DNA from 2 places in the Pseudonocardia sp. T1-2H genome. Region 2 is predicted to be linked to the other one. Evidence: riboswitches for the same ligand, from Rfam matches in the RefSeq annotation. Region 2 holds a riboswitch; the other holds the start of a gene.
The links. Region 2 has a riboswitch for glycine ahead of gcvP (aminomethyl-transferring glycine dehydrogenase). Riboswitches for the same ligand answer to the same signal wherever they lie in the genome.
Positions count from the first base shown of each region.

Region 1 (10,053 bases), 2.0 Mb from region 2:
ACGCCCTGGAACAGCACCGCGGTGGTCGGCACCGGGACCATCCGGACGAGGTCGGCGCGCCCGGCCGCCCACCGGGCGAGATCGACGACCGACGGCCGGATGCCGCGGAGCTCCAGGACGACGCCGTGCCGGGCGCACTCGCGCCGCAGCACCGCCCGGTCGACGAAGAGCCGGGGATCGTGGATGCCCGGCGGCGGCCCACCGGGCAGCCGCTCCGCGACGGTGACGGCGACGACCCGGGCGAGCGCGGTGGCGGCGATCGTGTCGAGCACGAGGAGGCCACCGGGGCGGAGCAGCCGGCACGCCTCGGCGAGGACCGCGGGCAGGTCCGGCACGTGTTCCAGGATCTCCCCCGCAACGACGACGTCCGCGCACCCGTCGGCCAGCGGGACCCGGGCCACGTCCCCCCGCACCGCCGCGACGCCGTGCCGGCGGGCCTGGTCGAGCGCCGTCGCGGTGAGGTCGACGCCGACGTGCCGGTAGCCCTTCCCGGCGAGCCACGGGGCGAGCAGCCCGGCGCCGCACCCGAGGTCGACGAGGAGCCCGCGGCCCGGCCCCGCGGGAGGCACCAGGTCGGCGCGGGCGGCCGCGAGCCAGTGCAGCATCGCGAAACCGCCGCGCGGGTCCCACCACTCGTCGACGAGGTCGTCGTACTGGCCGGGATCGTTGCGGGCGCGCTCACGGACGTCGGCCACCTCCCGAGGGTGTCAGACTCGGGCCCATGCGGCGCTTCGGGACGACGACGATCGCGTTGCTGCGCTCGTGTCATCCGGAACCCACCGCGGCGGTCACGCTGATGGTCACCGCCCTCGCCGTGACCACCGGGCACACCGCGGGCCGCGTCGTCCTGATCGGGTCGGCCGTCCTGACCGGGCAGCTGTCGATCGGCTGGCTCAACGACGTCCTCGACGCCGAGCGGGACCGCACCGTCGGCCGCGCCGACAAGCCCGTCGTCGCCGGCGCCGTGTCCGCGCGCACCGTCGGTTTCGCGACGGCCGTCGCCGCGGCCGCGTGCGTCCCGTTGTCGCTGGCGTGCGGGGTGTGGGCCGGGGTGCTGCACCTCGTCGCCGTCGCCGCCGGCTGGGCCTACGACCTGGGGCTCAAGTCCACGCCGGTCTCCGTCCTGCCCTACATCGTGTGCTTCGGGCTGCTGCCGGCGTTCGTCGTGGTCGCGCTGCCGGGCTCCCCCGCGCCGCCGTGGTGGCTGCCGGTGGCCGGGGCGCTCGTCGGGGCCGGGGCGCACTTCGCGAACGTGCTGCCGGACCTGGAGGACGACGCGGCGACCGGTGTGCGCGGCCTGCCGCACCGGATCGGCGCGGCGGGGAGCCGGATCGCCGCGGCGGTCCTGCTGCTCGCGGCGACGGTCGTGCTGGCCCTGGCGGCGCCCGTCCCGGCCGTGGTCGCCGTGGCCGTGCCCGCCGTCGCGGCGGCGGTCCTCGCGGCGGGGTTCCGGGCCGGCCGCCGGCCGGGTTCCCGGGCGCCGTTCCGGGCCGTGCTGGTGGTCGCGGGCGTCGCCGTCGTGCTGCTCGTCGCGGTCGGGCCGGCCCTCGTGGGCTGACCCGGATCAGGGGCGCAGGCGCGCGAGGACCAGGGCGAGAGCGGCGGGGGCACGGTGCCGCGGGCCAGCCCGAGGTCGACGGCGGCGTCGAAGACGGACTGGTGGGCGCCGGCTGCGACGATCGCCGCGTCGAGGAACCGGGGACGGGCCATCAGCCGCGCCAGCACGCCGCTGTGCCGGTGGTGCCGGGCGAACGCGCGGTGCATGGCGCCGCGGTGGACCGCACCCGCCCCGGCCCCGGCCATCGCGGCCTGGCCGGCCAGCGCCCCGGACGCCACGGCGTCGTAGATCCCCTCGCCCGTCAACGGGTTGATCGTCCCGGCCGCGTCGCCGGCGAGCAGCACCCGGCCGTCCGGGTGGAAGCGCGGCCCGTTCGACATCGGCAGGTGGTGCCCCCGGACCGTGGACGGGTCCGGCTCCTGGCCGGGCAGCAACCGGCGCAGCGCGTCCAGGAACACCTGGCGGCTCTCGCTGCCGCGCCGGTCGAAGACCCCGTACCCGACGTTCGCCCCGCCGCCCGCGACCGGGAACGACCACGCGTACGCCGGGAACGGGCCCTGCGCGTACTCGATCGTCAGCGCCTCCCGGCCCGGATCGTGCGCGGTGTACCCGCGGATGGCGACCGCCGCCGCCGCCGGCGGTGGGACCGGGGCCCCGAGCAGCCGCCGCACGACCGAGTTGGCACCGTCGGCGCCGACCACGACCCGTGCGGCGACCTCGTCGTCGAGGACGACCCGGTCCGCGCGGACGTCCATCCGCCGGACCCGGTGGTGCTGCAGCTCCGCCCCCTTCTCCACCGCGGCCGCGGCCAGGGCGGCGTCGAACACGAGCCGCGGGATGACCCGGTTGGGCCGCGGGCACGCCCGGTCGACGACCCGGCCCGTGGGGGTGCGCAGCCGCAGCCTCGGTACGGGCGGCGCCAGGTCCTCGAGCCCCGGCACGCCGAGCGCGGCGAGCAGGTCGAAGACCGCGGCGGCCACGCCGTCCCCGCAGGTCTTGTCCCGCGGGAAGGTCGCCGCGTCGAGGAGCACCACGCGGGCGTCGGGCCGGAGCTGGAGGGCGCGCAGGGCGGCGGCCGAGCCCGCGGGCCCGGCGCCGACGACGGCGACGTCGTACAACGCGTCCATGTGATCCCCCGGTCGGCAGGGCGGTCCGTGCTGCCAGCGTGCCTCACGGCGCGCCGATCCGCGCGGCGTCGAGGCGCGCCGCTACTGGACGAGCCGGACCGGCCCGGCGTCGATCGGGGTCCTGAACAGCACGTACGGATAGCGGCGCTCGTCCTTGCCGCCGCGGTACCGCGCCTGCCGGTGGAGCTGGTTCGCCGTGACGTAGAGGTACCCCTCGGCGACGGAGAGGGTGTCCGGCCAGAGCAGGCGCGGATCGTGCGCGACGGTCTGCCAGCTCCCGTCCGGCAGGCGGCGGTGGACGGCGTCGTGCTCGCCGTCGGTGACGTAGATGCTGCCGTGGGAGTCGGTCTCCATGCCGTCGCCGGCGGCGCCCTTGTCGCCCTCGTCGCGCACCGTGGCCTCGACCGGGCCGTCGTCGAGGTCGCGGTCGCACAGCGCCTCCACGTCGACGCTCCACCAGCGCCGGCTCGCCAGGCAGCAGTAGTACAGGCGGCGGCCGTCCGCGGCGATCGCGATCCCGTCGGCGCCTATCGTGACCGACGAGCTCGAGCCGTCCGCGCCGCGTTCGAGGAAGTCCTGCCCCTCGACGATCATCCGCAGGTCCGGCGGTGTCTCCGCCTTCGTGGAGGGGTGGTCGTGCAGCCGCCGCCGACTGTGCCCGGCGGCCAGGTCCACGACGATGATCCCGTTGGCGCCCTGGTCGGAGGAGTCGGTGATGAACGCGGTCCCGGCCTCGCCGCGGCGCAGGTCGAACCGCACGTCGTTGAGGTAGGTGGTGGGCAGGACGACCTCGTCGGGGAACAGGATCGTCTGCGCGACCTCGTCGGTGGCCAGGTCGACCTCGACCAGTTTCGGCCCGCCGTACTCGACCGGCCGGAACATCGGGCTGCCGGTGTCGAGCAGCCACAGCCGGTCCCCCGGGTCGACGACGACGCTCTGCACCGACACGAGGGCGTACGGGTCGGCGTCGCCTTCGTTGTCGTTGAACCCCTGGTCCGGGTAGGGCACGACCTCGCCGTCCCGGAAGCTCGCCGACGGTGAAGCGGACGTCGTCGCCCCACTTCGGGTAGCAGAGGAAGACCCGCCCGGTGCGGGACACGCCGACCCCGGTCGGCATCGGGCCGCTCTCGAACAGGTGCACGACCTCCAGTTCGCCGACGGGCCCGTCGCGGACGATGGTCTCGCTGCTCATGCGGACGGGTTACCGCGCCGCCACCGTCGAAAACGCGGCCGGGCGCGGCGGTCGTGGTCCCTCCCGCATGAACGTCGACGAGGCTGGGTAGCCGCAGGCGTGTCCTTCCACGGTCCCGACGTCCTCTGGCTCGTCCGGCACGGGCAGAGCCGCGGCAACGTCGCCAACGACGAGGCCGCCGCCTCCGGTGCCGAGCTGCTCGACCTCGAGCGCGACGCCGACGTCGCGCTGTCCGAGCTCGGCGAGGAACAGGCGCGGGCGGTCGGGAAGTGGCTGGCCGGGCTGCCTCCGGAGGAGCGCCCGACGCTGGCCCTGACCTCGCCCTACCGCCGCGCCCACGACACGGCACGGCTCGCCCTGGACCAGCTGCCCGACGTCCCGCTGCGGATCGACGAGCGGCTGCGGGACCGCGAGCTCGGCATCCTGGACCTGCACACCTGGAAAGGGATCAAGGCCCGGTTCCCCGAGGAGGCCGCGCGGCGCAGGCACCTCGGCAAGTTCTACCACCGGCCTCCCGGCGGGGAGTCCTGGGCGGACGTCGCGCTGCGGCTGCGCACCCTGCTCACCGACCCGATGCTCGACCTCGACGGGCAGCGGGTGCTGTGCTTCACCCACGAGGCGCCGATCCACCTCATCCGCTACATCCTCGAGCAGCTGACCGAGCCCGAGCTGATCGACGCCCTGCGCGCCGCGCCGGTGGCCAACTGCTCGCTGACCCGGTTCGAACGCCCCACCCCGGCCGAACCGCTGCGCGCGGTCGACGTGGGGCGCACCGAGCCACTGCCCCAGCACCACGTCCCGACGACGAGGGAGTCCCGTGTCCGCTCCGACGAGGCCTGACGACCCCGCATCCGCCGTCACGGTCCTGACGCCCACGGTGCTGCGGCGGTGGGCCCTGCCCGAACCGGCCGGCGGGGCGAAGGCGAGCCGGGGCACCGCCCTCGTCGTCGGCGGCAGCCGGGGCACCCCGGGGGCCGTGCTGCTCGCCGGCGTGGCCGCGCTGCGGGCCGGGGCCGGGGTACTGCAGATCGGTGCGCCCGCCTCCACCGCCACCGCGCTCGGCGTGAGCGTCCCGGAGGCCCTCGCGATGCCCCTGCCCGAGACGGCGGCGGGCTGCGTCTCGTCCGCGTCGGTCGACGACCTGGAGGCGGTCCTCCCGGCGGCGGACGCGGTGCTGGTCGGCCCCGGCCTGTTCGACGGCGAGACGCCGATCCAGGACCTGGTCGAGGCGCTGCTGGAGCGGGTCGGTGCCGAGGCCGCCGTCGTCCTCGACGGGTACGCCCTGCGCGGGCTCCGCCGGGAGACCGTCGCGCCGCTGGCCGGGCGGCTCGTCCTCACCCCGAACTCGGACGAGGCCGCCGTCCTGCTCGCCGACGTCCCGGACGCACCGGACCTGGAGGAGGACCCGGCCGGGGCGGCGGCCGCGCTCGCCGGGCACCTCGACGCCGTCGTGACCCTGGGCGGGCGGGTCGCGGCCGCCGACGGCGGCCTCTGGATCGACGAAAGCGGGCACGCCGGGCTCGGGACGTCGGGTAGCGGCGACGTCCTCGCCGGGCTGGTCGTCGGCCTGCTGGCGCGAGGCGCCTCGCCCGCCCAGGCCGCGTGCTGGGCCACCCACGTGCACGCCACCGCCGGTGAGCGGCTGGGGGCCCGCATCTCGCACGTGGGGTTCCTCGCCCGGGAAGCTCCTCGACGAGGCGCCCCTCGTCCTCGCCGAGCTGATGCGGTGAGCGCCGGGGCGACCGTGCGCGTGCAGGGCTCCCGCCCGCGGGAATCCCGGCACGTCCGCGGAACCGACGACAGGGGGAGCACCATGTCCACACGAGTCACGACCCAGGCGGCGGTCACCACCGCCCTCGCGGACGTCGACTTCCCGGCGGACAAGGACGCGCTGCTCGCGACGGCCGAGCACAACGGCGCCGACGAGGCCACCATCCGCGCCTTGCGCGGCGTCCCGCCCGTCGAGTACCGGTCCCTCGGGGAGGTGCTCTCGTCCGTCGAGATCAATGCCCCCGACCCGTCGGAGCGGCCGGCGCCGCCGGTCAACCCGATCGAGCAGGAGCTCGGCGAGAACCGGGGCAGCTGACGCCCGATCCGGTGGTGCGGCCGGCCGAATGATCGCCACGCGGCGCGGGTACCCGGGGGACATGCACGACGTGGACCGCAACGACGACGTCCGGGCCGAGGACCGGCCCCGGCAGGACCGCCCCCGGAGCCCGAGCGGCCGGACGAGCAGGGCGAGGACGCCGCGGAACGGGCCGCCCGGGACCTGGCCATCGCGAACAACTGCTCGCCGCCGCGGCCCGGTGACCCCGACTTCTAGCGGGAGCGCGAGGCCCGCCGTGGACGGGGACGGCCGGGCGGCCCGGCCGTCCCCGTCCACGGTTCAGGCCCTCGACGATCAGGCCTTGCCTCCGGTGTCCTCCTTCGGCTCCAGCTTGCGCAGGAACTCGTGGCACCGTGCGGCCCGGTCGGAGTCCTCCTTCATGACCTGCTCGAAGAAGGAGGCGACGTCCTCGTACCCGCCGTTGCGGGCGTCCCGGACGTACTGGCCGTAGTCGTGGCCGGCCTTGAGGGAGTGGTACTGGACGGACACGAGGTCGTAGATCACGTCGCTGAAGCCCGTCTCACCTGTGGCCACGGGTCATCACCTCGTCGGTCGTGGGTTCCGGACGAGGGCGGCTACCCGCCGCGGGCGCGACGAACCGCCGTCGCCGGCTCGTCCTACCCGGATGGCCGAGTCACGGGGTCTCCACCACCGGTGCGTCGCCCCCCGGGGCTACGGCCGGAGATCGCCCACGCGTTCCGGCAGCACGGCGTCGAGCAGACGCTCGGCGTTCAGCAGGACGAGGACCCGGCGGACGTGGGGGCTGACCTCGACCAGGACGAGCCCTCCGTGCAGGCGCCGGCACCGTCGTTCGAGGTCGTCGAGCACGCGGAGGGCCTGCACCCCGAAGAAGTCCACGTAGGTCAGGTCGAGCGCGAGGTGGCGGGCACCGTCGGCCAGCAGCCCGTCCAGGGTCGCGACCAGAGCCGGCGCACTGGCGAGGTCGATGTCACCGGTCAGGTCCAGGCCGGTCCAGCCCGCGGACCGCCACACCACGACCCACAGGCCACGGCAGTCGACGACGTCCGGGACGTCACGGATCTCGTTCATCGAACTCCTGCCGCTCCCGTGGACGATTCGATGCGTCTCGGCGGCCGATGGGCCGGAACAGTGGAGGCGCATCCGGGCGGAACGCCCGCACGCCGTACTGGCGGGGCTGTGTTCCCAACCTCGGCGGCGAGAGTACGCACCGCAGCGGGATGCCGCCACCTCCCCGTGCCGGGCGACAGCGCTGCCGCTGCGCGGGGGACCCTGCCGTCCCCGCGGGCCGGTTCCTGAGAAGCCCGCCACGCCGCACTCCCGTGCCGGGCCGAACCCCGGTACGGTTCGCCCAGATCACGACCGCAGGCCCCACAACTGCATACGCCGCTCGAATCCCAGCGGGAGATCTGGTTCGTTCCAGAGCCGTAGGAGCAATCCTCCCCGGAAAACTCTCAGGCCGCCGTACCGCTGGGGCGAGGCAACTCTGGAAAGCGTCCGCCCTCGGGTGGACCACCGACGGGGCAAGCGGGAACGATCCGCGGAATCTCTCAGGTCCCATGACAGAGCGGGGAGACGCCGCACCATCGTCGCCCGCCCGTCCACCGTCGTTCCGCCACCCCGGAGAGCGCGTATGCCCCCCGTAGAGACCCCACTCGCCGCCGAACACGCCGCCCTCGGGGCGTCGTTCACGGACTTCGCCGGCTGGCGGATGCCCGTCCGCTACAGCAGCGACCTCGCCGAGCACCACGCCGTCCGCAAGGCCGCCGGGCTCTTCGACCTCTCCCACATGGGCGAGGTCGAGTTCACCGGGCCGCAGGCGGCCGCCGCGCTGGACCACGCCCTGGCCGGGGCGCTGTCGAAGGTGAAGGTCGGGCGGGCCAAGTACTCGCTGCTCTGCGCCCCGGACGGCGGCGTGCTCGACGACCTCGTCGTCTACCGGCTGGGCGAGGAGCACTTCCTCGTGGTCGTCAACGCCGCCAACGCCGCGCAGGACGCGGCCGAGCTGATCCGCCGCGCCCGGGGCTTCGACGTCGCGGTCGTCGACCGGTCCGCGGAGACGGCGCTGATCGCGGTGCAGGGACCGGCGTCGCCGGAGATCCTGCGCGCGCTCGCCGACCCCGCCGCCGCCGAGGTCGTCGACACCGTGAAGTACTACGCGGCCGAGCCCGCGACGATCGCCGGGATCGACGTCCTGCTCGCGCGCACCGGCTACACCGGCGAGGACGGCTTCGAGCTCTACGTGCCGAACGCGTCGGCGCCCGCCCTCTGGCGCGCGCTGCTGGAGGCGGGTGCGCCGCACGGCCTCGTGCCCGCCGGGCTCGCCTGCCGGGACACGCTGCGCCTCGAGGCCGGGATGGCCCTCTACGGTCACGAGCTCACCACCGCGACGGACCCGTTCGCCGCAGGCCTGCGCCGGATCGTCGCGCTGGACAAGGACTTCGTGGGCCGCGACGCGCTCGCCGCACTGGCCGCGAAGGAGCCGGCGCGCACGCTCGTCGGGCTCACCGGGACCGGCCGCCGGGCCGGCCGGGCGGGCTCCGCCGTGCTCGGCCCGGACGGCTCCGCCGTCGGCGAGGTGACGTCCGGGGTGCTCTCGCCGACCCTCGGCGTCCCGATCGCCCTGGCCTACGTCGACGCCGCGCTCACCGAGCCCGGCACCGAGCTCGCGGTCGACGTCCGCGGGCGCAGCCAGCCCTACACCGTCGCTCCCCTCCCCTTCTACCGCCGCTGACCCGGAGGCCCCCGTGAACCTTCCCGCCGACCTCTCCTACACCACCGACCACGAGTGGATCGCGATCGCACCCGGCGCCGGAACACCCGCCGGCGAGGTCCGGATCGGGCTCTCCGCCGTCGCCGTCGAGGCCCTCGGCGAGATCGTGTTCGTCGAGCTCCCCGAGCCGGGCACCGAGCTGACCGCCGGCGAGCCCTGCGGCGAGGTCGAGTCCACCAAGTCCGTGTCCGAGCTCTTCAGTCCGGCCACCGGCACGGTTGTCACCGTGAACACAGCACTCGCCGACAACCCCGCTCTCGTGGGCGAGGACCCTTACGGTGAGGGTTGGCTGTTCACCGCCACCGTGTCCGAGCTCGGTGCGGTCCTGGACGCCGCCGAGTACCGCGCGAAGAACGAGGGATGAGTATGTCCGTACTTGACACGTCGCTGGGCGATTTCGACCCGGAGGTCGCCGAGCTGATCGGGCGCGAGCTCGCCCGCCAGCAGGACGGCCTCGAGATGATCGCGTCGGAGAACCACGCGCCGCTCGCGGTCATGCAGGCCCAGGGCTCCGTGCTCACCAACAAGTACGCCGAGGGCTACCCGGGGCGCCGCTACTACGGCGGCTGCGAGTTCGTCGACGAGATCGAGAAGCTGGCCATCGAGCGGATCAAGGCGCTGTTCGGGGCCGGGTTCGCGAACGTCCAGCCGCACTCGGGCGCGCAGGCCAACGCCGCGGCCATGCAGGCGCTGATCAAGCCGGGCGACACGATCCTGGGCCTGTCGCTGGCTCACGGCGGGCACCTCACGCACGGCATGAAGATCAATTTCTCCGGCCTGCTCTACAACGTGGCCGCCTACGAGGTCTCCAAGGAGGACCTGCGGGTGGACATGGACGAGGTCGAGCGCCTCGCCAAGGAGCACCGCCCGCAGCTGATCATCGCCGGTTGGTCCGCCTACAGCCGGCAGCTGGACTTCGCCCGCTTCCGCGAGATCGCGGACGAGGTCGGCGCCTACCTGATGGTGGACATGGCCCACTTCGCCGGCCTGGTCGCCGCGGGTCTGCACCCCTCGCCCGTGCCGCACGCGCACGTCACGACGTCGACGACGCACAAGACCCTCGGCGGCCCGCGCGGCGGCATCATCCTGACCAACGACGCCGCGCTCGCCAAGAAGATCAACTCTGCGGTCTTCCCGGGCCAGCAGGGCGGGCCGCTCGAACACGTCATCGCCGCGAAGGCCGCCGCCTTCAAGATGGCCGCGCAGCCGGAGTTCGCCGAGCGCCAGCAGCGCACGATCGAGGGTTCGAAGATCCTCGCCGCGCGCCTGGTGCGGGAGGACCTGGCCGCGGCCGGGATCAAGGTCCTCACCGGGGGC
Region 1 covers NZ_JBBPCL010000001.1:1,086,205-1,096,257, reverse strand. Annotated here, with positions in the region: gene WBK50_RS05555 (methyltransferase domain-containing protein) at 1-695, opposite strand, end outside; gene WBK50_RS05550 (UbiA family prenyltransferase) at 722-1,558, shown strand; partial or broken gene WBK50_RS05545 (NAD(P)/FAD-dependent oxidoreductase) at 1,819-2,685, opposite strand; gene WBK50_RS05540 (L-dopachrome tautomerase-related protein) at 2,767-3,693, opposite strand; gene WBK50_RS05535 (histidine phosphatase family protein) at 3,977-4,717, shown strand; gene WBK50_RS05530 (NAD(P)H-hydrate dehydratase) at 4,695-5,963, shown strand; gene WBK50_RS05525 (acyl carrier protein) at 6,279-6,518, opposite strand; gene WBK50_RS05520 (STAS domain-containing protein) at 6,657-7,034, opposite strand; glycine riboswitch at 7,355-7,443, shown strand; glycine riboswitch at 7,444-7,539, shown strand; gene gcvT (glycine cleavage system aminomethyltransferase GcvT) at 7,597-8,697, shown strand; gene gcvH (glycine cleavage system protein GcvH) at 8,711-9,100, shown strand; gene glyA (serine hydroxymethyltransferase) at 9,097-10,053, shown strand, end outside.
Region 1: another riboswitch for glycine. It lies ahead of gcvT (glycine cleavage system aminomethyltransferase GcvT); the one in region 2 lies ahead of gcvP (aminomethyl-transferring glycine dehydrogenase).

Region 2 (10,053 bases):
TTTCGCGCTCGCCGCGGAGGTTCGTGAGCTGGACATGCGCGCCAGCCCCTACGACCTCGCGGACCACGGCTACCGCCCGGTCGCGATCGAGACGCCCGCGGGCCGGGCGGAGTACGCGCGGACCCAGGCGGGATTCGCGGAACGCGCGGCCCCGCTCCGGGAGCGCCTGCTCGAACTCTGCGAGCACCTCACCGCGCCCACCCCCGAACGCACGAACGGCGCTCTCGTGCGGACCTAGCGCCCGAAAGTGCCGTTCGTGCGGGTCGGCGGCGGGATCAGTCGGAGTACGCCTCGATCGGCGGGCAGGAGCAGACGAGGTTGCGGTCCCCGTGTGCCTGGTCGATCCGGCGGACCGGCGGCCACACCTTGCGGTCGTGCACCCCGGGGACGGCCCCCGTCGGGTAGGCGGCGAGGTCCCGGGAGTACGGGCGGTCCCACTTGTCGACGAGGCACGCCGCGGTGTGCGGGGCGCCGCGCAGGGGGTTGTCGTCCACCGGCCACTCCCCCGCCTGGACCCGGCGGATCTCGTCCCGGATCCCGATCATCGCGTCGACGAAGCGGTCGATCTCCGCGAGGTCCTCGCTCTCGGTCGGCTCGACCATCAGCGTGCCGGCCACCGGGAACGACATCGTCGGCGCGTGCAGGCCGTAGTCCGCGAGCCGCTTCGCGACGTCGTCGACGGTCACGCCGGACTCCTTGGTGATCCCCCGCAGGTCCAGGATGCACTCGTGCGCGACGGCCCCGTCCCGGCCGGCGTACAGGACCGGGTAGTACTCGCCGAGGCGCTTCGCGACGTAGTTCGCGGCGGCCACCGCGGTCAGGGTCGCGCGGCGCAGGCCGTCGACGCCCATCATCCGGATGTACGCCCACGAGATCGGCAGCACGCCCGGGCTCCCGTGCGGCGCGGCGGACACCGCACCCACGAGCCCGCGGCCCGGCAGGAACGGCACCAGGTGCTCGGCGACGGCCACCGGGCCGACCCCGGGACCACCGCCGCCGTGCGGGATGCAGAACGTCTTGTGCAGGTTCAGGTGGCTGACGTCGCCGCCGAACGCCCCCGGCCGGGCGAGCCCGACCAGCGCGTTCAGGTTCGCGCCGTCGACGTAGACCTGTCCGCCCGCGGAGTGCACCGCGTCGCAGACGGCGCGGACCTCGGTCTCGTACACCCCGTGCGTCGACGGATAGGTGATCATCAGCGCGGCGAGCGCGTCCCGGTGCGCGTCGATCTTGGCGTGCAGGTCGTCGAGATCGACGTTCCCCTGCGCGTCGGTCCCGACCACCACGACCCGCATCCCGGCCATGACGGCGGACGCAGCGTTGGTCCCGTGCGCGCTGGACGGGATGAGGCAGACCGTCCGTTGGTCGTCGCCGCGGGAGCGGTGGTAGGCCGCGATCGCGAGCAGCCCGGCGAGCTCGCCCTGGCTGCCGGCGTTGGGCTGCACCGAGACCGCGGCGTACCCGGTCAGCTCCGCGAGCCAGCGCTCCAGCTGCGCGATGAGCTCGAGCGAGCCCTCGGTGTCCGCCTTCGGAGCGAACGGGTGCAGGTCCGCGAACTCGGGCCAGGTGATCGGCTCCATCTCCGCGGCGGCGTTGAGCTTCATCGTGCAGGAGCCCAGCGGGATCATGGTCCGGTCCAGCGCGAGGTCCGCGTCGGCGAGGCGGCGCAGCCAGCGCATCAGCGAGGTCTCGGAGCGGAACTCGTGGAACGTCGGGTGGGTCAGGTACCCGGACTCGCGGACCAGCGACGACGGCAGCGCGTCCACCGTGCCCGCGTCGAGCGCCGCGACGTCCGCGACGGTCACGCCGAACGCCTGCCACACCAAGGTCAGGTGCGCGACCGTGGTGACCTCGGAGCAGGAGACGCCCACCTCGTCGTCGGAGATCAGGCGCAGCGCGAGGCCGGCGTCGTGCGCGGCCGCCACGACATCCGCGGCGCGGCCGGGTACCGACGCGACGACGGTGTCGAAGAACCCGTCGTGCACGACGTCGACGCCGCCGTCCCGCAGGCCGCCGGCCAGCACCGACGCCATCCGGTGGGCCCGCAGCGCGATCCGCTTGAGCCCCTCCGGGCCGTGGTAGACGGCGTAGCAGGCCGCGACGACGGCGAGCAGCACCTGCGCGGTGCAGATGTTCGACGTCGCCTTCTCCCGGCGGATGTGCTGCTCCCGGGTCTGCAGGGCGAGCCGCAGCGCGGGGTTGCCGTCCGCGTCCCGGGAGACGCCGACGAGCCGGCCGGGCAGCTGGCGTGCGAACTGCTGCTGCACCGACAGGTAGCCCGCGTGCGGCCCGCCGAAGCCCAGCGGGACGCCGAAGCGCTGCGTGGTGCCGACGGCCGCGTCCGCGCCGAGCTCCCCGGGCGGGGTGAGCAGGGTGAGACCGAGCAGGTCCGCCGCGACGGCGACGAGCGCGCCCCTCGCGTGGGCCTCCTCGATCAACGCCCGCGGGTCCACGACCTGCCCGGAGGCGCCCGGGTAGGAGAGGAGCAGGCCGTAGAGCTCGCCCTCCGGCAGACCGCCGGAGAGGTCCGCGACCACCAGCTCGATCCCCAGCGGGACGGCGCGGGTGCGCAGGACCTCGATCGTCTGCGGCAGGGTGTCCGCGTCCACCACGAACCGCGGGCTCTTCGACTTCCCCGCCCGGCGCAGCAGGGTCATCGCCTCGGCGGCGGCCGTGGCCTCGTCGAGCAGGGAGGCGCCGGCGACGGGGAGCCCGGTGAGGTCCGCGACCATCGTCTGGAAGGCGAGCAGCGCCTCGAGCCGGCCCTGGCTGATCTCCGGCTGGTAGGGCGTGTAGGCCGTGTACCAGGCGGGGTTCTCCAGCACATGCCGCCGGATGACCGGCGGGGTGAGCGTCCCCGAGTAGCCGAGACCGATCATCGGGACGGTCACGGTGTTGCGGGCGGCGATCCCGCGGAGCTCGGCGAGCATGTCCGTCTCCGACGCCGGGGCGGGGATCGTCGTGGCGACGGCCTCGGTGTCCCGGATGCTGGGCGGGAGGGCACGGTCCGCCAGGTCCTCGAGGGATCCTGCGCCGATCGCGTCGAGCATGCGGGCGAGCTCGGCCGGGCGGGGCCCGATGTGCCGGTCGACGAACGGGGTGCTCTCCTCGAGCGCGAAGAGGGCCGGTGCGGACGGCGATACGGGGTCGGTCACAGGACGGCCTCCGGGGGCGGGACGGTGGGGCAGGACGACTACGGGCGTGCTGCCCTCCCCCTCTGTCGATCCCCGGATACCCGGGGGCCTGAGAGATTCACCCCGGCTGAGCAGGGCTTTCCCCGTCGGCGGAGGCCGGTCGCGGACGACCGGCATCGCTTTCCAGAGGCGTCTCGCCCACGCGGTCCGGGTGCCTGAGAGGTTCCGGGGAGGATTTGCTCCTTCGGCGCCCTGCTCCGGAGTGCTCCGGGCCGGGTCTCTCCCGCGCGGGATCGGCGACTACGGGATCAGCTTAACGGCAACTCCCGTAGTTCCACCGAGGATCACCGGGCGGATTCTCGACACAGTTCCGGGCATGACGAGCACAGGGCAGAGTTCCCGCGGCATCGTGTACCTGCCCGTGGGTGCGCGGTTTCCTGGGCATCGCGGTGCTGTACGTGACGACGTCCGCGTTCACGCCGGCGAAGTGCGTCCGCGACAAGCAGGAGAGCCTGACGGTGGTGAACCGTGTCGAGCAGGCGAGACTGGAGAAGCTGCCGGCCGAACACGACCCGTTCCGCAACGCGGACGCGATCGAGGGGCCGCGGTTCGTTACGAGATGGCGCGGCGGGCCCGGCGGCGGGAGAGCTCGTCCTCGGGCGTCTCGTCGACCGTGCCACCGTCCGCACGCTCGACCGGGAAGTCCTTGATCGAGCCGCTGATCTCGCGCATCGCGCCGGAGACCGCGATCCCGAAGACCCCCTGGCCGCCCTGCAGGAGGTCCACGACCTCCTCCGGCGAGGCGCACTCGTACACGGTGGTGCCGTCGCTGAAGAGCGTGATGCCGGCGAGATCTCTTATCCCGCGGCGCCGCAGGTGTTCCACGGCGACCCGGATGTTCTGCAGGGACACACCGGCGTCGAGCAGTCGCTTGACGACCTTCAGGACGAGGACGTCCTTGAAGGAGTAGAGCCGCTGGCTGCCGGAACCGGCCGCACCCCGGATGGAGGGCACGACGAGCCCGGTGCGGGCCCAGTAGTCCAACTGGCGGTAGGTGATGCCGACGACCTGACAGGCCGTGGGACCGCGGAACCCGACCAGCTGGTCCGGCATCCCGTCGAGCCCCTCACCGACCAGCGGGTCCGGGAAGAGCTCGCCCTGTCCGGGGGCGTCTGAGGACGACCCGTCCACGGCACTCCTTCCCCGGTCGCGGCGACCGGGGAAGGATCCCCGCGCCGACGACCACCGCCTCGATGATGTCTCCGCCGACGGTAAGCGGCCGCACGCCCAGGGTCAACGTGCCACGCCGCCACCGGTCCTGCTCCCCCGGCGTGTCGTCGATCAACACCTGATCGCCGCACCCCGGGGGTCCCGCGCTCCTTCGACGAGGGTCCGGGGACTCAGCCCGGCTGGGCTCCCCGGAAGTCCTCCGGGGACACGGAGTCGAGGAACTCGCGGAACTTCTCGACCTCGTCCTCCTGCTCGTCCGGGATCACCAGACCGGCCTCGGCCAGCACGCTCTCGTCCGCGTGGATCGGCACGCCGACCCGCAGGGCGAGCGCGACCGAGTCGCTCGGCCGGGCGGACACGGTGATGCCCCCGTCGAAGATCAGCTCGGCGTAGAAGGTGCCTTCCTGAAGGTCCGTGATCCGCACCTGTTCCAGCCGCCGGCCCAGCGCGCCGATCACGTCCTTGAGCAGGTCGTGCGTGAGCGGTCGGGCGGGCTTGACCCCCTGCTGCTCGAGGGCGATCGCAGTGGCCTCGACCGAACCGATCCAGATCGGCAGGTAGCGGTCACCGGACGTCTCCCGCAGCAGGAGGATGGGCTGGTTGGCGGGCAGTTCGACCCTGACTCCCACGACGCGCATCTCACTCATGCGCCCGCCTCCTCACCCCTGGTCGCAACATGGTCGACGCTACACGCGAGTCCTCGGGAACGCGCGCCTCCGGACGGGGCGTTCGGTGGCGTTCGTCCCCCGGTGCGCGACCGCCCTGGCCGGGCGTCCGCACCGTCGGAGGAGGTCAGCCCCCCGCGCCGGGTTCGCGCGGACCGGTGAGGAAGACCAGCCGGAACTTGCCGATCTGGACCTCGTCACCGTTCGCGAGGACGGCCGTGTCGACCGGCTCGCGGTTCACGTAGGTGCCGTTGAGGCTGCCGACGTCCACGACGACGAACTCGCCGGAGTCCCGGCGGAACTCCGCGTGCCGCCGGGAGACGGTCACGTCGTCGAGGAAGATGTCGCTGTCCGGGTGGCGGCCGGCGCTCGTCGTCGGGCGGTCCAGCAGGAACCGGGATCCGGCGTTCGGCCCGCGCTTGACCACGAGCAGCGCGGATCCCGGGGGCAGCGCGTCGACACCGGAGACCGGCGCTTCCTGGGCCGGTGGCTCGACGTCGGCCAGGAAGTCCGCCCGGAAGACCGACGTGGTCTCGGGGGAACGCTCCGGCGGGACGCCGGGCCCGTCGTTCGTGGTCACCTCGGGGTCTCCTCCTGCGATGGTCTGTCCCGGTCGGTTCGCCGGGATCGTGTCCGGCCGGCCACGTGGCGGCACCGCCGGACGATGTCGGACGAACCTATCGTGTCGCTCCTGACCCGGTGGGTCAGGACCCGCCGGTCAGCTGCCGGTAGGCGGCCGCGTCGAGAAGATCGGCGAGCGCGTCCGCCCCGTCGTCGAGCCTCAGCTCGACGATCCAGCCCGTGTCGTAGGCGCCCGTGTTGACGACTCGGGGTTCGCCTCGAGCGCGTCGTTCACAGCGACGACCTCACCGGCCACCGGCGCGTAGATGTCCGAGACCGACTTCGTGGACTCGACCTCGCCGATGGCCGCGCCCGCCGCGATCGTGTCCCCCACGGTGGGGAGCTGCACGAACACGACATCGCCGAGCTGGTCCTGGGCGTGATCGGTGATCCCGACCCGGACCACGCCGCCGCCCAGGTCCCGCACCCATTCGTGGGCGTCGGTGTACCTGAGGTCCTCGGGGACGGAAGTCTCGGCACTCACGCGGGCAGCCTAACGCGGCGTCCCCCGCCCGGTCCCGGCACCCGCGACGACCGGCCCTGCCCGCATCGCGAGCACGAACCGGCCCAGGTAGAGCAGTCCGGACCAGAGGTAGAGCGCCACGCCCCAGACCGCGAAGGCCGTACCGAGGGGCAGCGCGACGTGACCCCAGGCGTTGTCCGCCTGGCCGAGCAGCAGCAGCGGGAACGCGTAGAGCAGCAGGAACGTCGCGGCCTTGCCCAGGTAGGTCACCGGGAACGGGCCGTAGCCGTACCGGCGCAGCACCACGACGCACACCCCGAGCACCAGGTCCCGGCCGATCAGCACCGCCACCGCCCACCACGGCACGACGCCGCGGGCGCCGAGGGCGAGCAGCGCGGCGAGGATGTAGAGCCGGTCGACGGCGGGGTCCAGCAGCTCCCCCACCCGGCTGTACTGGTTCAGCAGCCGGGCGAGCTTGCCGTCCGCCCAGTCCGTCGCCCCGCCCACGGCGAGCACGACGATCGCCCACCCGTCCGCCTGCGGGCCGAGCAGCAGCCACAGGAACAGCGGCACGCCGGCGAGGCGCAGCACGCTGAGCAGGTTCGGGACGGTCAGGACGCGATCGGTCCGGTCCTGCTCGCCGGTCCCCGGGATTGCCACACGCCGAGCCTACCGAGGGGCACCCGGGCCGTCGGGGCGGGCGATCATCGGGCCCGGCTGGAGTTCCGCCCCCTCCCGGGGTCACGATGGGGCCATGGACGCCACGAAGCTCAAGGACGTGCAGGGCCCGTTGAAGCAGCGGTACCGCGAGGACCCGGCATCCGCGGTCGTGACCCTGAAGGCGGACGGCGAGCTCGACGGCACCGGCGTCGCCTGCCGCGTGCAGACCGCGACCGTGCTGGCCGAGGCCGGCCTGCACCCCGCCACGGGCGGCGACGGCACGCAGCTCTGCTCGGGCGACATGCTCCTGGAGGCGCTCGTCGCGTGCGCCGGGGTGACCCTGCGCGCGGTCGCGACGTCGATGGGGCTCGAGGTCTCCGGGACGGTGCACGCCGAGGGCGACCTGGACTTCCGCGGCACGCTCGGCGTGGACAAGCAGGCCCCGGTCGGCTTCCGGGACATCCGGCTGTCCTTCGCGCTGGACACCTCCGCCGACCAGGACCAGGTGGCGTCGCTGATCAAGCTCACCGAGCGCTACTGCGTCGTCCTGCAGACGATCAAGGGCAACCCGGCCACCGAGGTCAGCGTCTCCACCGGGGCCTGAGGATGCTCGCGGCCGCCCTGGCCGCCGTCGTCGGGGCCGCGCACGTCCTCACGGGGGACGACGCGCTGACGGACCACTCGCACGACGAGGCGTTGTCGATCACCTGGCGGCGCCCGTGCGCGGTCGTCCGCCCGGGTTCGACGGCGGAGGTCTCGGCGATCCTGCGGCTCGCGGCCGAGCACGGCGTGTCCGTCACCGCGCGGGGCAGCGGCACCGGCCTGTCCGGCGCCGCGGTCCCGGCCGAGGGCGCCCTGGTCGTCTCCTTCGCCCGGATGAACCGAGTACTGGAGATCGACACGGAGAACCACGTGGCCGTCGTCCAGCCCGGGGTGACCCTCGCCGAGCTGGACCGGGCCGCGGCCGCGCACGGGCTCACGTACCCGGTGCAGCCCGGCGAGAACGGCTCCAGCCTCGGTGGCAACGTCGCGACGAACGCGGGCGGCATGCGGGCGGTGCGCTACGGCGCGACCCGGCAGCAGGTCCTGGGGCTCGAGGCCGTCCTGCCGTCCGGCGAGGTGCTGCGCACCGGCGGCAAGCTCGCCAAGGCCAGCACCGGCTACGACCTCACCCAGCTGATCGTCGGGTCCGAGGGCACCCTCGCGCTCGTCACCGAGGCCACGTTGCGCCTCTACCCCCGGCTCCCCCACCAGGCCACCGTCCTGGCGCCGTTCCCCACGGTCGACGAGGTGGCGGCGGCGGTCCCGAAGGTCGTCGCGTCCGGGGTCGGGCCGCTGATCCTGGAGTACCTGGACACGGCCACGATGAACGCGATCACCCGGGCCGAGGACCTCGAGCTCGGGCTCCCCGACGGGGTCCGCGCGGGCTCGGACGCCTACCTCCTGGTGATGCTGGAGAACGGCGCGAAGGACCGGCTCGACACCGACGTCGAGCGGCTGGGCACGCTGCTCGCCGGCCTCGGCGCGACCGACGCCTACGTGCTGCCGGGGCCGGCCGCGCGCCGGCTCGTCGAGGCGCGGGAGCGCGCGTTCTGGACGGTGCGCGCGATGGGTGCCGCGGACATCGTCGACGTCGTCGTGCCCCGCGCCGCGATGCCCGAGTTCCTGCGGCGGGCCGGGGAGATCGCCGAGCGGTACGGCTCCCGGCTGGCGGGCTGCGGCCACGCCGGGGACGGGAACGTCCACCTGTCCGTCTTCGAGCCCGACGACGACACCCGTCACCGCCTGCTGGGCGAGGTCTTCCGGGCCGGGCGGGAGCTGGGCGGCCTGATCTCGGGTGAGCACGGCATCGGGCGGAGCAAGCGCCGCCACCACCGGGAGCTCACCGACCCGGTGACGCTCGCCCTGCTCGCGCGGGTGAAGGCGGCGTTCGACCCGCACGGCATCCTCAACCCCGAGATCTCCCCGTCCCCGGAGGACACGACATGAACGGCGCGGAAGCGCTCCTGCGCACACTCGTCGACGGCGGTGTGGACGTCTGCTTCGCCAACCCCGGCACGTCCGAGATGCATTTCGTCGCGGCCTTGGACGCGGTCCCGCAGATGCGCGGGGTGCTGACCCTGTTCGAGGGCGTGGCGACGGGCGCGGCGGACGGCTACGCCCGGATGGCCGGGAAGCCGGCGGCGACGCTGCTGCACCTCGGCCCGGGGCTCGGCAACGGCGTGGCGAACCTGCACAACGCCCGCCGCGCCGGCTCGCCGGTGGTGAACGTGGTCGGGGACCACGCGACGTTCCACAAGCCGCTGGACGCACCGCTGGAGTCGGACATCGACGCGGTCGCCGGGGCCGTCTCCGGCTGGGTGCGGCGCAGCGCGAGCCCGGCGGAGGTCGGACCGGACGCGGCGGACGCCGTCGCCGCGGCCGTCGGCGGCGGGATACAGGCGGCCGGGCAGGTTGCCACGCTGATCCTGCCGGCGGACGTCTCCTGGACCGAGGACGAGGGCTGCGCGCCCGCCGGGGTCACCCCGGGCACCCCGCTCGGCCGCGGCGCGCTGGACGCCGACGCGCTGGAGGCCGCGGCCAAGGCGCTGGGGTCGACGACCGGGGGCGAGCGCTGCACGATCCTGATCGGCGGCGACGCCACCCGCGAGGACGGCCTGCTGGCAGCGAGCCGGATCGCGGCCGCCACCGGCGCCCAGGTCCTGGTCGAGACCTTCCCCGCCCGGCACGAGCGCGGGGTGGGCCTGCCGGCCTTCGAGCGGCTCGCCTACGCCGTGCAGGGCGCGCTGCGCCAGCTCGCCGGCACCCGGCACCTGATCCTCGCCGGGGCCGCCGCGCCCGTCAGCTTCTTCGGCTACCCGGACACGCCGAGCGTGCTCTTCCCCGAGGGCTGCGAGGTGCACGAGGTGGCCCCGCACGGCGGACCCGGCGCGGCCGGGCTGCGGGCAATCGCGGACCTCGTCGCCGGGGACGCCGAACCGGTCCTCGCCGGGCCCGCCCGGCCCGGGCTGCCGAGCGGCGAGCTGACCGCGCAGTCCGTGGCGCAGGTGGTCGGGGCGCTGCTGCCGGAGCGGGCGATCGTCGTCGACGAGTCGGTGACGTCGGGTTTCGCGCTCCCCGCCATGACGGCCGGCGCGCCCCGGCACGACGTGCTGACCCTCACCGGCGGCGCCATCGGCTACGGCCTGCCTGCCGCGACGGGCGCCGCCGTCGCCTGCCCGGACCGGCCCGTCTGGTGCCTGGAGGCGGACGGGAGCGCGATGTACACGATCTCCGCACTGTG
Region 2 covers NZ_JBBPCL010000001.1:3,099,386-3,109,438, reverse strand. Annotated here, with positions in the region: partial or broken gene WBK50_RS15435 (3-methyladenine DNA glycosylase) at 1-238, shown strand, start outside; gene gcvP (aminomethyl-transferring glycine dehydrogenase) at 276-3,152, opposite strand; glycine riboswitch at 3,325-3,427, opposite strand; gene WBK50_RS35150 (YiaA/YiaB family inner membrane protein) at 3,557-3,841, shown strand; gene WBK50_RS15425 (MerR family transcriptional regulator) at 3,744-4,322, opposite strand; gene WBK50_RS15420 (bifunctional nuclease family protein) at 4,532-5,008, opposite strand; gene garA (glycogen accumulation regulator GarA) at 5,154-5,606, opposite strand; partial or broken gene gcvH (glycine cleavage system protein GcvH) at 5,731-6,131, opposite strand; gene WBK50_RS15405 (CDP-alcohol phosphatidyltransferase family protein) at 6,141-6,764, opposite strand; gene WBK50_RS15400 (OsmC family protein) at 6,865-7,374, shown strand; gene WBK50_RS15395 (FAD-binding oxidoreductase) at 7,377-8,759, shown strand; gene WBK50_RS15390 (acetolactate synthase large subunit) at 8,756-10,053, shown strand, end outside.